Regions from separate parts of the Rhodococcus sp. MEB064 genome, predicted to be linked through region 2. Evidence: riboswitches for the same ligand, from Rfam matches in the RefSeq annotation. Region 2 holds a riboswitch; each other region holds the start of a gene.

Region 1 (4,566 bases), on a different contig from region 2:
CTCGCGATGTGGCCGAGGACGCCACCGGTCAACCCGTCGGCGGTATCGCTCCGGTGGGTCACCCCACCAATCTGCCCACCTACGTCGACACGGCCCTCGCGGCGTTCCCTCAGTTGTGGGCGGCAGCGGGCCACCCGAACACGACGTTCCGTACGACGTACTCGGAGTTGCTGCGCATCACCGCCGGGCTGGCCGTGGACGTCGGCCCGGACGTCTGATCAGGACGCTCGGACGCGCCGGATCGCCAGTGCGGGAACGACATCGGTGTCGATGGACCGCAAGACATCATCGGCCGACCGATCGACGATCGGCCGCAGGATCACGCCGTCCGCGACGTCGACCGCCACGATGTCCGCGATGAGACCTGCGAGCCCGGACGCGGTTCCGACGTACTGCAGCACGCCGTCGCGGGGCTTCGTCTCCGACGCGAGTACGTCTCGACGGGCCGTACGGGCGTCGGGTGCGATGTGGACGTCGAGATCGACGAACACGCGCGAGTCGGGGTGGTCCGCCTTCAGACGGGCGTACTTGTTCTGTGCCTCGGACAGGTCCGCCGCCGAGAAGCGCACGATGTCCGACTGCAGCGGAGCGATGTCGGCGCCCTGCGCGGCTACGGACGGGTCGAGGGCGACGAGGGCGTCGAGTGGAACGGTGGTCATGAGAGATCCAGTCAGTCGATGAGGCGAGCGTGTCGGGTGGTCAGCGGACCGGACACGCACTCGATGTGGCGCGGCAGTAGTCGACGTGTCGCCGATGCCACAACCCACCTCTCATCACGCTGCTCATGCTAACGAGCCCGTGGTGACGCGGCGCCGCAGTGAGAGGCACGTCACAGCGACCGCCTCGACGAGCCGGTCGACGTCTCCCTGCGTCGTACCCAGGCCGATGCTCGCGCGGACGGCGCCGCCGGAGACACCGAGACGATCCAGCAACGGATGCGCGCAGAACTTGCCGGCTCGCACCGCGATGCCGTGATCGTCGGCGAGCGCCGTGGCCAGAACGGATGGATCGACACCGGCCACTGCGAAGGAGACGATGCCGACGATGTCCTCCGAGTCGGACCAGACACGCAGAACCTGCACCCCGTCCACCGCGCTCAAGCCGCGGATCAGCGCCTCGGTGCACTCGTGATCGTGGTCGGCGACGGCGTCGAAACCGAGGCGCACGATCTCGTCGCACGCTGCGGCGAGCGCTACCGCTCCCAGCAGATTCGGCGTGCCGCCCTCGTGTCGCGCCGGCGACGGGGCCCACCGGATGTCGACGCTCTCGCGGCCGTCGTCGATTCCGACGTGCTGCGTCGCTCCCCCACCCGCCAGGTAGGGCTCGGCACGGTCGAGCCAATCACGGCGGCCCACAAGCACTCCGGCACCGAACGGTGCGTACAGCTTGTGGCCGCTGAAGGCGAGGTAGTCGATTCCGGTCGCGGTGAGGTCGACCGGACGGTGCGGAACCAACTGAGCACCGTCGACGAGAATCCGTGCGCCGAACGAATGCGCGAGCGACGCCAGTTCCGCCAGCGGGAGCACTTCTCCGGTCACGTTGGACGCGCCGGTGATCGCCAGCAGCGCAGCGGGTTTCGTTGCCAACTCGACTCGCAACCGGTCGAGGGTTTCGCGGACCGTGGTCGCGGACCGCACGACACGGCGATTGCGCCAGGGAAGAAGGTTCGCGTGGTGCTCGATGTCCAGCACCACCGTGTCACCGGGGACACAGCGCGCCAACAAGTTCAGGGCGTCGGTCGTGTTGCGGGTGAACACCACGACATCGTCGTCGTCCGCTCCGCAGAACGCGTGCACGGTGTTCCGAGCGGCCTCGTACTCCGCGGTGCAGACACGCGACTTGTATCCGGCACCTCGATGCACACTTGCGCAGTAGGGCAACACTTCTCGCACTCGATCGACGACGCTGTCCAGTGCGGGCGCGCTCGCCGCGTAATCGAAGTCCGCACAGCGGACGACACGTCCGTCGGTGCATGTGACCTCGTGCTCGCTGCCGTGGATCGACGCGATCGGGCGTTGCAGGGTGCTGGTCATGAGAAATCCCTCCGTCGAGGGATCGACGCACGGCGATAGCCGAGTAGGTGAGCGTCGATCCGCGCTTGCGGCGTTCCGTGCTCGGAACGCAGCCTGGTCGTCACCCGGAGCACCCCACCGCGGAGGAGGGTTGCCGACCAGCTAGCCGGGGCTTGATGCTGGTACTCGTGACCTGAAAGCAGAATGGCAAAGCGGAGCGAGAGTTGTCAACTCCTTCTCGTCGTGTCGGCCGTACAGCGGAGTTGTTCACCAACCCGCAAACTAGCCGTGCAATAACGTGTCGTCACGAATGTGAGAAGTGCTGTTCACCCCGAGAGGCCGCCCGACTTGTCCCTGCAGATCAGCATTCCCGAGGAGTACGTCCGCTCCCATCTGGCCGCGCCGGAGCGCACCCTCGTGGACATCCTGGAGGCCACCGCGCGTTCCTGGCCCGATGCGCCTGCACTCGACGACGGCACGACCACGGTCAGCTACGCCGAACTCATGGACAACATCGACGAGGGTGCGGGCTGGCTGTCTCGGCACGGCGTCTGCGCCGGGGACCGCGTCGGCGTGCGGATGCCGTCGGGTAGCTACTCCCTGTACGCGGCGATCCTGTCGGTGATCGCCGCCGGTGCCGCGTACGTGCCCGTCGATGTCGACGATCCGGACGAGCGCGCCGAGATGGTGTTCTCCGAGGCGGGCGTCACGGCCATCATCTCCGCCGGTGGAGTCACCAGCACCGGCGCGCCGAGTACCGGTCGCGACGTCGGTCGTCCCACTCCCGACGACGATGCGTGGGTCATCTTCACCTCGGGGTCGACGGGTAAGCCCAAGGGCGTCGCGGTGAGCAACCGCAATGCCGCTGCCTTCGTCGACGCCGAGGCACGGCTGTTCCTCCAGGATCGACCGATGGGTCCGGGTGACCGCGTCCTGGCCGGGCTCTCGGTGGCCTTCGATGCGTCGTGCGAAGAGATGTGGCTGGCGTGGCGTAGTGGCGCCTGCCTGGTGCCCGCGCCCCGCTCGCTCGTGCGCAGCGGCATGGACCTCGGCCCGTGGCTGGTCGCCCGCGACATCAGCGTCGTGTCGACGGTGCCCACGCTGGCCGCACTGTGGCCACGCGAGGCATTGGAGGACGTTCGACTGCTGATCTTCGGCGGTGAGGCCTGCCCACCCGATCTTGCTGAGCGCCTTGCTGTTCCGGGTCGTGAAGTGTGGAACACGTACGGCCCCACCGAGGCGACCGTCGTCGCGTGCGCCGCCCTGATGGACGGCGTCGGCCCGGTCCGCATCGGCCTGCCCCTCGACGGTTGGGATCTGGCGGTCGTCGGTCCCGACGATCGACCCGTGCAGATCGGCGATGTCGGCGAACTCGTGATCGGAGGTGTCGGGCTCGCCCGCTACCTCGATCCGGTGAAGGATGCCGAGAAGTATGCACCCATGGAGTCCCTCGGCTGGGAACGCGCCTACCGCAGTGGCGATCTCGTGCGCCTCGAGCTGGAGGGGCTGCTGTTCCAAGGCCGTGCCGACGACCAGGTGAAGGTCGGCGGACGACGCATCGAGTTGGGTGAGGTGGACAACGCGCTGCAGTCCCTGCCCGGCGTGAGCGGCGCGGCGGCAGCGGTACGCACCACCGGATCGGGCACGCCTGTCCTGGTCGGGTACCTCGTCAGCACGGACCCCGACTTCGACACCGTCCGCGCGCGAGAGCTTCTGGCAGAGCAACTTCCGGCCGCGATGGTTCCGCGACTGGCACTGGTGGACGAGCTGCCGACGCGGACGTCCGGCAAGGTGGACCGCGCCGCGCTCCCCTGGCCGCTACCCCGACGCGGAGGTCCCGTCGAGGACTCGGCTCTCGCCGGAACGGCCGGATGGGTGGCCGAGTTGTGGAGCGACGTGCTCGGCTCCGAGATCGGGTCACTGGACGCCGACTTCTTCGCAGCAGGTGGCGGCTCGCTGTCCGCGGCTCTGCTCGTGACTCGCCTGCGCGAGCGGTTCCCCGAGATCACCGTGGCCCAACTCTACGACCACCCGCGGCTGGGTTCGCTGGTGGCGCTGCTCGACTCACTGGTTCCGCCACCCGTGACGGAGAAGCGGATCGTGACGCCGACCCCGCGGTCGGCGCAACTCGCGCAGGTACTGGCCACCCTGCCGTTGACGACGCTGACCGGGCTGCAATGGGTCACCTGGCTCGGCGTCGTGGCCAACCTCGCGTCGGCTGTCTCCCCGCACGCGTGGTTGCCCACCCTGTCGTGGTGGTGGCTGGCACTCGGCTTCCTGCTGTTCGTCACCCCGGTCGGACGCATGGCTGTGTCCGTCGTCGGATCTCGCGCGCTCATGCGCGGCGTGACCGAGGGTTCGCACCCGCGCGGCGGGAGCGTCCACCTCAGGTTGTGGGCGGCCAATCGCCTCACCGACGCCAGCGGCGCATCGAACCTGTCCGGGGCACCGTGGATGGTCTACTACGCAAGGGCTCTCGGTGCGACGGTCGGGCGCGACGTCGACCTGCACACGTTGCCCCCGGTGACGGGCATGCTCACTCTCGGTGACGGGT
Region 2 (4,566 bases):
TCGAGCATTCCCTTACGCACTGCGGCGCGGATGCCGTTGACGTTGACCGAGGTGATGGTGTGAGACACCGGAGAACCGTATCCGAGCTCAGACCACTACTGCCCGGGCGTCCGTCCGTCGCTGCATGGCGACGGAGGTGGCGAGGACGGCGATACCGGCTATCGCCAGGCCCGCACCGACCACGGCGGGGGCCGTGTATCCGAAGCCGGCGGCGATGACGGCACCGCCGAGAGCTGCGCCGAGAGCGTTCGCGAAGTTGAACGCGGCGTGGTTCAGCGAGGCTGCCAGCGTCTGCGCATCGGCGGCGACATCCATCAGACGCGTCTGCAGACCGGGCACGATCGCGGACCCGGAGGCTGCGATGAGGAAGACGACGATCAGCGCGGTGACCGGGTTGTGCGCCGCCGCGACGAACACGGCCAGGCTCACCGCGACCGAGGTCATGGCGAGGAACAGACCGGGAACCAGCATGCGGTCGGCGATCCATCCACCGAGGAAGTTGCCGGCCACCATGCCCAGTCCGTAGATCATCAGCGCAACGGGAACAGCTGCCTTGGACAGGCCGGACACGTCGGTCAACGTGGTCGCGATGTAGGTGTAGACGGCGAACATGCCGCCGAATCCGACCATGCCGACGAACAGTGTCATCCATACCTGGGTGCGGCGGAACGCTCCGAGCTCGGTTCTGGTGTCCGTGGTCGGCATCGAGTCGAGGCGAGGCAACCACACTGCGAGCGCGGTGACGGTGAGCGCTCCGATGACCGCGACGATGCCGAACGCGCTGCGCCACCCGAAGGCCTGACCGATCCACGTCGCGGCAGGAACACCCACCACGTTGGCGACGGACAGACCCATCATCACCATCGCCACCGATTTGGCGCGCTTGCCGGGATCGGCGAGGTGTGCCGCGACCAGCGCCGCGACGCCGAAGTACGCGCCGTGCGGCAACCCGGCGACGAATCGAGACGCCATCAGTTCGTGGAAGCTCGGCGCGAAGACGGTGCCGAGGTTGCCCAGCGTGAACGCCACCATCAAGGCCAGGAGAAGGATGCGGCGAGGAACCCGCGCCGCCAGTGCCGCGATCACGGGGGCGCCGACGACGACGCCGAGTGCGTAGGCGGAGATGAGGTGGCCCGCGCTGGGCTCGGACACCGACATCGAGGTCGCCATGTCGGGGAGCAGACCCATGGACACGAACTCGGTGGTGCCGATACCGAAGCCGCCGAGCGCCAGCGCCGACATCGCCACGCGTCGACGACGGACACGCTGCCGATCCGGCACGGCAGGTGCCGCGGCGGGTGCGGACGGGAGGACGTCGAAAGCGACGGAGGGGGGTGTCACAAGCTCTCTTTCGTGGTCGGCGGTGCGGTTCATGATCGATTCAGAAGGTAAGGACCCGTGAAACGAACAAGGCGCCCCGAAAGGCGCCTTCGCGTGTTCCAGTCTGAACCCCGGCCAGGTCATTCGCCAATCGAACGACCGTGAGTTCGGCCACCCTTCCGACTCCCGGGAACGACCCGCTACCATTCCTGCCAAGGTCATGAGCGCCAGCATCGAGCCCCGGCTTGCTGGCCGGCAACCCTCCAACCGCGGTGGGGTGCCCCGGGTGATGACCGGGTTACTCGGTCCGTGATCGTGCGGAGCGAGAGCAAGCGCGGGCCCGATCCCTCGGGCCCACCGACCGGCACCTCGGAGGTTTCCACCATGTGTTGTAGCTCGCGATAGGCCCCGATACTTCTTTCTCCACGAAGCTCGGCTCGCCTACTGCGCTCTGCACACGGTGACGGTGACTCGTGCGGCAGACGTGGTGCGTTCCGACGTGGATTCCCTGCACGCCACCTCCACGAGGAGCACGACAGACATGACCGACAACTACTCCGACCCGAACTCTCCCGCGCCCGAGGTCTCCGCGCCCGACGTCTCGGGATCCGATGTCGTCGACGCGGTGGGTGCGCCCGTCGAAGATCCGGCTCTGAACTGGAGTTTCGAGACCCGCCAGGTCCACGTCGGACAGGTTCCCGATGCGACGACCCACGCACGCGCCCTGCCGATCTACCAGACCACCTCGTACACGTTCGACAGCACCGATCACGCGGCAGCACTGTTCGGACTGGCCGAGCCCGGCAACATCTACACCCGCATCATGAACCCCACGCAGGACGTCGTGGAGCAGCGCATCGCCTCCCTCGAGGGCGGCGTCGCCGCACTGCTCGTCTCGTCCGGCCAGGCCGCCGAGACGCTGGCGATCCTGAACATCGCCGAGACCGGCGACCACGTCGTCTCCAGCCCGCGTCTGTACGGCGGCACGTACAACCTCTTCCACTACACGCTGCCGAAGCTGGGCATCACCGTCTCGTTCGTCGACGATCCCGACGACCTCGACCAGTGGGACAAGGCAGTCCGCCCGGAAACGAAGGCGTTCTACGGGGAGACCATCTCCAACCCGAAGAACGACATCTTCGACATCCGCGGCGTCTCCGATGTCGCTCACCGACACGGCATTCCGCTGATCGTCGACAACACGGTCGCGACCCCGTACCTGATCCAGCCGCTGAAGCACGGCGCGGACATTGTGGTGCACTCGGCCACCAAGTACCTCGGCGGCCACGGCACGGCCATCGCCGGCGTCATCGTGGACGGCGGCGGCTTCGACTGGACGCAGGGCCGCTTCACCAACTTCACCACCCCTGATCCCAGCTACCACGGTGTGGTGTTCGCCGATCTGGGTGCGCCCGCGTACGCCCTCAAGGCGCGTGTGCAGTTGCTCCGCGACATCGGCGCCGCGGTGTCCCCGTTCAACGCCTTCCTCATCGGGCAGGGCATCGAGACTCTGTCCCTGCGACTCGAGCGGCACGTGCAGAACGCGACCGCCGTGGCGACGTTCCTCGAGAACCGCGCGGAGGTCGTCAGTGTCAACTACGCCGGACTCCCGTCGTCGCCCTGGTACGACCGTGGCCGGGAACTGGCGCCGCGCGGCGCCGGAGCCATCGTGGCGTTCGAGCTCACCGGTGGGCTCGAGGCCGGAAAACGTTTCGTCGACGCCCTGGATCTACACAGCCATGTCGCTAATATCGGTGACGTGCGTTCCTTGGTCATCCACCCCGCGTCGACGACGCATTCGCAGTTGTCGCCCGAGGAGCAGGCGGCCTCCGGCGTGACGCCGGGGCTCGTTCGACTCGCCGTCGGTATCGAGGGAATCGACGACATCCTCGCCGATCTGGAGAAGGGTTTCCGGGCAGCATCTTGACACTCGATCTCCCCTCGCTCGCTCGTTCGTCGGCATTTCCGCCGGCGGACGGGCGGGTGGGCACCGTGCACATCGGCGACGTTCCCCTCGAGAGCGGTCGCGTGGTTCCCGACGCGACCGTCGTGGTGCAGCGGTGGGGAGAGGTGTCTCCGGCGCGGGACAACGTCGTGCTGGTCGAACACGCACTCACCGGCGACTCCCATGTCACCGGACCGGCCGGGCCGGACCACCCGTCACCCGGCTGGTGGTCGGGAATGGTCGGTCCCGGAGCGCCGCTGGACACCGACCGATGGTGCATCCTGGCCACCAACGTCCTGGGTGGCTGCCGCGGTACCACCGGACCGTCGTCGCTCGATCCCGACGGGGTCGCGTGGGGGTCACGCTTCCCGGAGATCTCGATCCGCGACCAGGTCACCGCCGAGCGCATGGTTGCCGACGCGCTGGGAATCGAGCGTTTCGCGTCGGTGGTCGGCGGATCCATGGGCGGAATGCGCACCCTGGAATGGCTCGCGTCCCATCCCGACAGGGTGGCCTCCGCACTGGTCATCGCTGTCGGCGCGCGGGCGTCCGCCGATCAGATCGGCACGCAGACGACACAGATCGCGGCCATCACCGGGGACCCGGACTGGCAGGGCGGCGACTATCACCACACGGGTCGAGCTCCGCTGTCCGGTCTCGCCGTGGCGCGGCGCATCGCGCATCTGACCTACCGCACGGAACACGAGCTGGACACACGCTTCGGCAATCGCTCGCAGGTGGGAGAGGACGCCCTCGACGGTGGTCGCTACGCCGTGCAGAGCTACCTCGAGCACCAGGCCGCGAAACTCGCCGGGCGATTCGATGCCGGGTCGTACGTACTGCTGACCGAGGCGATGAACCGCCACGACGTCGGACGTGGCCGCGGCGGACTGGAGACCGTCCTGCGGTCCGTCACCGTTCCGACTGTCGTCGGCGGGGTCGACTCGGACCGGCTCTACCCGCTCCGTCAGCAGCAGGGAATCGCCGACCTGATCCCGTCGTGCGACGGGCTCAGGATCATCTCCTCGCGGGACGGACACGACGGCTTCCTCACCGAGCCGGATGCCGTGGCCACCATGCTCATCGCCACCATGGAACTGGCCTCGGATGCTGTGGCTCCCACGCGCTGAAACAGGTGGAGGTTGGCACACCTCACAAAGAAACCTGTAGTACACAAGGACCGTCGAAATCAAGTTTCGGGTTTGTTAGTGTCGGAGCCGTGGGACATCCACGGTGGGCGGAAGTTCACGCAGTGCGCAAGTGAACTATCCGGGAGAACACATGGCCGAGCGGAGCTCGCA
Region 3 (4,566 bases), on a different contig from region 2:
CTGGGTCTGCGAGCCGGGGAAGACGAACGGCGCCCCGGTCTCCTTGCAGATGGTCGCGTACACGGACAACGTCAGCGCCATGTTCATCGCATTGCCCACCGCGAAGCCGAAGATCGTGTGCGCTCGATGCACGCTCCAGGTGTAGCCGAGTCGCTCCGCCCCGGCGAACAACTCGTCCTCCTGCGCGTAGTAGAAGTTCGGGGTGTCGAGTCGCTCCTCGGACTCGTGGAACGGCGTTTCGGCGGTCACGGCGTCGCCGTACGCATCGAACGGCCCCAGGTAGTGCTTGAGTCCCGTCATCAGAGCGACGTGGCGAACCGAGTTCTCATCCGCCAGTGCGTCGACGGTGTTGCGCAAGGTCGCTGTGTTCACCTCGATGTTCTCGGCCTCGGTGTCCTGCTTCATCCACGCGGTGAAGAAGACGACATCGGGTGCGGTTCCTCGCAGAGCCTCGCGGAGACCGCCGGAGTCCATCAGATCCGCGGTCACCGGTAGCACCCCCTCCACTGGAAGCGAGGTCTTGCGAGACAGCCCGTAGGTGGTCCACCCGTCGTCGACGAGTTGGCGGCAGATGGTCTGCCCCGAGATGCCGGTCGCGCCGATGACGAGCGCCGTGCCCGGACGTGGTGAAGCCATGGACGAAGTGCCTCCGCTCTGGGGATCGCGTGTCGATCCCGCCGTCCGGCTACCCGTGGGCGCCGAGACGCAATCAGGAGGGCGTGAGCGAGGAGGACATCACGGTGTCGCAGAGCCGTGCGAGCGATACTCCGTCGGCACGCGAGCGCTGTACGAGTACCCGTACCGCGTCGTCACGGTCCACACCGAGCTGTTCCATCACTATTCCTGTGCACTGGTCCAGCGACGCGACCGTGGACAGTGCGGTCACGTACCGCACCGCGTCGTTGGACGACGCGGCGGCGATGACCTCGTCGAGTCGTTCCGAGAGTGCCGCCAGAGCGGGAGCGGAACTGTCGGCCGGTGCCCCACGACGGTGCAGTTCGACCAGGGTAGCGGCGACGGCGGCCGACGCGTCGAGGGTGTCGGAGTGAGCCCGCCGATGGAACACGGTGTCGTGACCGATGGCGATGCGATCGCGGCCGCCGTGTTTCGCGGCGTACATCGCCTCGTCGGCGCGGGCGATCATCGCATCGAGCGCAGCGTCGACGTCGATGACGTCGTCGGTCCGGTCGAGGGTCGACGGGTGCGCTCGCGATGTTCCGATGCTGACCGTGACCGCGCATTCGGCGCGGACGGACCGCAGTACCGACAGTGCGACGTCGGCTCCGGGAGCGTGGTGGGCGACGACGAGGAATTCCTCTCCGCCGAGTCGCGCGACGACAGCGCCGCGAGGCACCGCGGACACGATCGTTCGGGCGACCGACTCCAAGGTCCGGTCGCCGTACGTGTGTCCGTGCGTGTCGTTCACGGCTTTGAAGTTGTCGATGTCGATGACCGAGGCGGTGATCGTCGCGTCCAGGCCTACCGCCGTGCGGAGCATCCCGTCGAGGAGCGGCAGAACACCTCGCCTGTTGAGGAGCCCCGTCAAGACGTCCGTTCGCGCCAGCACGTCGTACCGGCGGCTCACGTCCGCCATCGACATGCGCAGGCCCCAGACCAGCAGAACCGGCACGACGACGATGGTGAGCGAGGCTCCGGCGGCGACGGCGTCCGCTTCGGGGCTGGACGCGGAGTCCAGACACAGGGCGGTCCCGAGGCCGGCCGCGACGGTGGTGAAGGCGGTAGCCGTCCGCGGCGGCGACGCCGAGGCCGCCAACACCGGCACGATCGTCAACAGCGCACTGACTGTCAACGTGTCGGCCGGGTCCGCGATACCGACCGCCGCCACTGCGGTGCCGACCACCGCCATCGCACCCGTGGTCACGAATTGTCGTTCGGTCAATCGTCCGGTCCGGACCACGATGCCGACCACGACGACGGCAAGAACGATGGCGAGCGCCGTGGCCACCACGGGAACGAGACCGGGATGGAACAAGCCGGGAATGCCCCATCCGGCTGCGAGCAGGAGTGCGGACATGGTCACGGTGGTGGCCATCGCCAGTGATCGACGATCCTGGAATCGTCGCGAGGTCGACACGGCGGGCAGGTGTCGAGACGCTGACGTGAACCGACTGCGACGACTGACATCGCTGTGTCGTCTCACACGAGTACCTCGGTTCCTGACCCACCGGCGGGAAGTCCAACTGTTCCGATGAGGGTACCGATTCACGGGCCTGACCGGGGCGTTCGAGCGCGAACAGGCGCTGCACCCGGCACCGGTCTCGTCGTCGGAACAGGACGGCGACCGCATTGTCACGCGTCAGAATCACCGTGATCCCAATAGATCGACGCGAAATCTGTTGCGCGATTTGACGTCTCGATGTTCCAGGTCTAGATTTCTGCTCACCATCAGGAGCGACCGAGAGACCTGGCTCGTCGACGTCGCAGCAACCCCCCTCTCCTGTCGAGGGTGTGGGTGCTACCGCCAGGACCGATGGAGGAGCACCGATGAACCACGATCTGCGGCGACGCCTGCACGTCGACCTGTGCCGAGTGAGCACCTGCGTCTGTACGCGCTGCTTCTGACTCGCGCCCCTCACCTCCCGCCTCGAAAGGCCTCCCGATGTGCCCTGCCGTCTCGACCCCTGACCCTTTTTCCCGGTTCGTCCGGTGACGCAACTCGACGCACGTCCCTCCGCGGCCGCCGCGGAGGAGGACGTCCGTGACGAGGACCTCGTCGTCGCGCGGACCTGGCATCCCTGGCGGTGGATCATCGCCGTCGCCACGCTGGTGGTGGTGGCCCAGTTCGGGCACGGGCTGGCCACGAACGCCGGATGGGACTGGGGGACCTTCGCCCAGTACTTCACGGCCGCATCGGTCATGTCGGCACTCTGGCTGACCATCCAATTGACGTTCTGGGGAACGTTGATCGGTTTCGCGATCGGTATCGCGCTGGCTGTGGCGCGACTGTCGTCCAATCCGGTTCTCCAGGTGATCGCCTGGTTCTACATCTGGGCCTTCCGATCCATCCCGCTCATCGTCCAGCTGCTGTTCTGGTTCAACATCGCGTACCTCTATCAGACGCTGTCGCTCGGAATACCGTTCGGTCCCAGCTTCTTCCGGTTCGACGTCAACAACGTGATCAGCGGCTCCACGGCGGCCATCATCGGTCTGGCTCTGCACCAGGCGGCGTACTCCGCCGAGATCGTCCGTGCCGGCATCATCTCGGTCGACCAGGGTCAGCTGGAAGCAGCTGCGGCGCTCGGTATCCCGAAGCGGCGTGAATTCTTCACGATCGTTCTCCCGCAGGCGATGCGGGGGATCCTGCCGAATGCGGCGAACGAAGTCATCAGCCTGTTCAAAGGCACGTCCATCGTGTCGGTCATGGCGATCGCCGAGCTGTTCTATCAAGTGCAGGTCATCTACGGCCGCAGCGGCCGAGTCGTTCCGCTGCTGATGGTGGCGACAGTCTGGTACATCATCCTCACCTCGGTTCTGTCGATCGTGCAGTTCTACGTGGAGCGCCACTACGCGAAGGGTGCGGTACGCACCGTCCCGCTGACGCCACTGCAGCAGATTCGGAAGCGATTCTCCGACATCACCTTCGCCCCGAGAGGAGCAACACGATGACGCACTCCGTCGACGACTCCACCTATGCGGTCGAGGTGCGAGGTGTGCACAAGTCCTTCGGTGCGCTGAAGGTTCTCGACGGCGTGGACCTCGTCGTTCGTCCGGGTGAGGTCACCGCGATCATCGGCCCGTCCGGGTCCGGGAAATCGACACTCCTGCGGGTGCTCAACCACCTCGAGAAGGTCGATCGAGGAACGGTTCGCGTCGACGGTGACCTGGTCGGATATCGCCGCAGAGGCGCCAAGCTCCACGAACTCAGCGGCCGGGAAATTCTTCGACAGCGATCGAGGATCGGGTTCGTCTTCCAGAACTTCAACCTCTTCCCGCACCTGACCGTGCTGGAGAACGTCGTCGAGGCGCCGGTGTCGGCGCAGAAGCGCCCGCGTTCCGAGGTCGAGACCGAGGCACTCGCGCTGCTCGAGCGTGTCGGTGTCGGAGCCAAGGCCCACGACTACCCCCGTCGCCTGTCCGGTGGTCAACAGCAACGCGTCGCCATCGCTCGGGCGCTGGCTCTGCGACCGAAGGTGATCCTGTTCGACGAGCCCACCTCGGCGCTGGATCCCGAACTGGTGGGAGAGGTTCTCGAAGTCATCCGGGACCTCGCGAGGGACGGGGCGACGCTCGTCATCGTCACGCACGAAGTCGCGTTCGCTCGGGAGATCGCCGACACGGTGGTCTTCATGGACGGCGGCGTGATCGTCGAGCAGGGCACTCCCGCGGAACTCCTCGATTCACCGACACAGGAACGCACCAAGGCGTTCCTCGCACACGTTCTCTGACACCCCCACTCGCCGTGTACTTCTCACCCACAAGGAACAGTCATGTCCGCACCACGAAGAACCGTCGCCCTGCTCACCGCCGCAGTCGCCGCGGTCACCCTGACCGCGACGGCGTGCAGTGAGCCGACCGCCGAGTCCGAGGTCGTCACGACCGAAGGTC

What was found. Region 2 has a riboswitch for S-adenosylmethionine ahead of RU01_RS03510 (bifunctional o-acetylhomoserine/o-acetylserine sulfhydrylase). Riboswitches for the same ligand answer to the same signal wherever they lie in the genome.
Region 1: it holds a riboswitch for S-adenosylmethionine, as region 2 does, so the genes downstream of both, RU01_RS09195 (aminotransferase class V-fold PLP-dependent enzyme) here and RU01_RS03510 (bifunctional o-acetylhomoserine/o-acetylserine sulfhydrylase) in region 2, are expected to answer to the same signal.
Region 3: it holds a riboswitch for S-adenosylmethionine, as region 2 does, so the genes downstream of both, RU01_RS03060 (amino acid ABC transporter permease) here and RU01_RS03510 (bifunctional o-acetylhomoserine/o-acetylserine sulfhydrylase) in region 2, are expected to answer to the same signal.

What each region holds. Positions count from the first base shown of each region.
Region 1 covers NZ_JXQS01000016.1:109,633-114,198, forward strand. Annotated here, with positions in the region: gene RU01_RS09185 (YbaK/EbsC family protein) at 1-218, shown strand, start outside; gene RU01_RS09190 (hypothetical protein) at 219-659, opposite strand; gene RU01_RS09195 (aminotransferase class V-fold PLP-dependent enzyme) at 783-2,033, opposite strand; SAM riboswitch class IV at 2,090-2,206, opposite strand; gene RU01_RS09200 (Pls/PosA family non-ribosomal peptide synthetase) at 2,361-4,566, shown strand, end outside.
Region 2 covers NZ_JXQS01000008.1:48,137-52,702, reverse strand. Annotated here, with positions in the region: gene RU01_RS03520 (exodeoxyribonuclease III) at 1-68, opposite strand, end outside; gene RU01_RS03515 (MFS transporter) at 88-1,341, opposite strand; SAM riboswitch class IV at 1,537-1,661, shown strand; gene RU01_RS03510 (bifunctional o-acetylhomoserine/o-acetylserine sulfhydrylase) at 1,862-3,247, shown strand; gene metX (homoserine O-acetyltransferase MetX) at 3,244-4,395, shown strand; gene RU01_RS03500 (non-ribosomal peptide synthetase) at 4,547-4,566, shown strand, end outside.
Region 3 covers NZ_JXQS01000006.1:72,164-76,729, forward strand. Annotated here, with positions in the region: gene RU01_RS03050 (SDR family oxidoreductase) at 1-636, opposite strand, end outside; gene RU01_RS22005 (diguanylate cyclase) at 710-2,095, opposite strand; SAM riboswitch class I at 2,401-2,498, shown strand; gene RU01_RS03060 (amino acid ABC transporter permease) at 2,668-3,627, shown strand; gene RU01_RS03065 (amino acid ABC transporter ATP-binding protein) at 3,624-4,406, shown strand; gene RU01_RS03070 (ABC transporter substrate-binding protein) at 4,449-4,566, shown strand, end outside.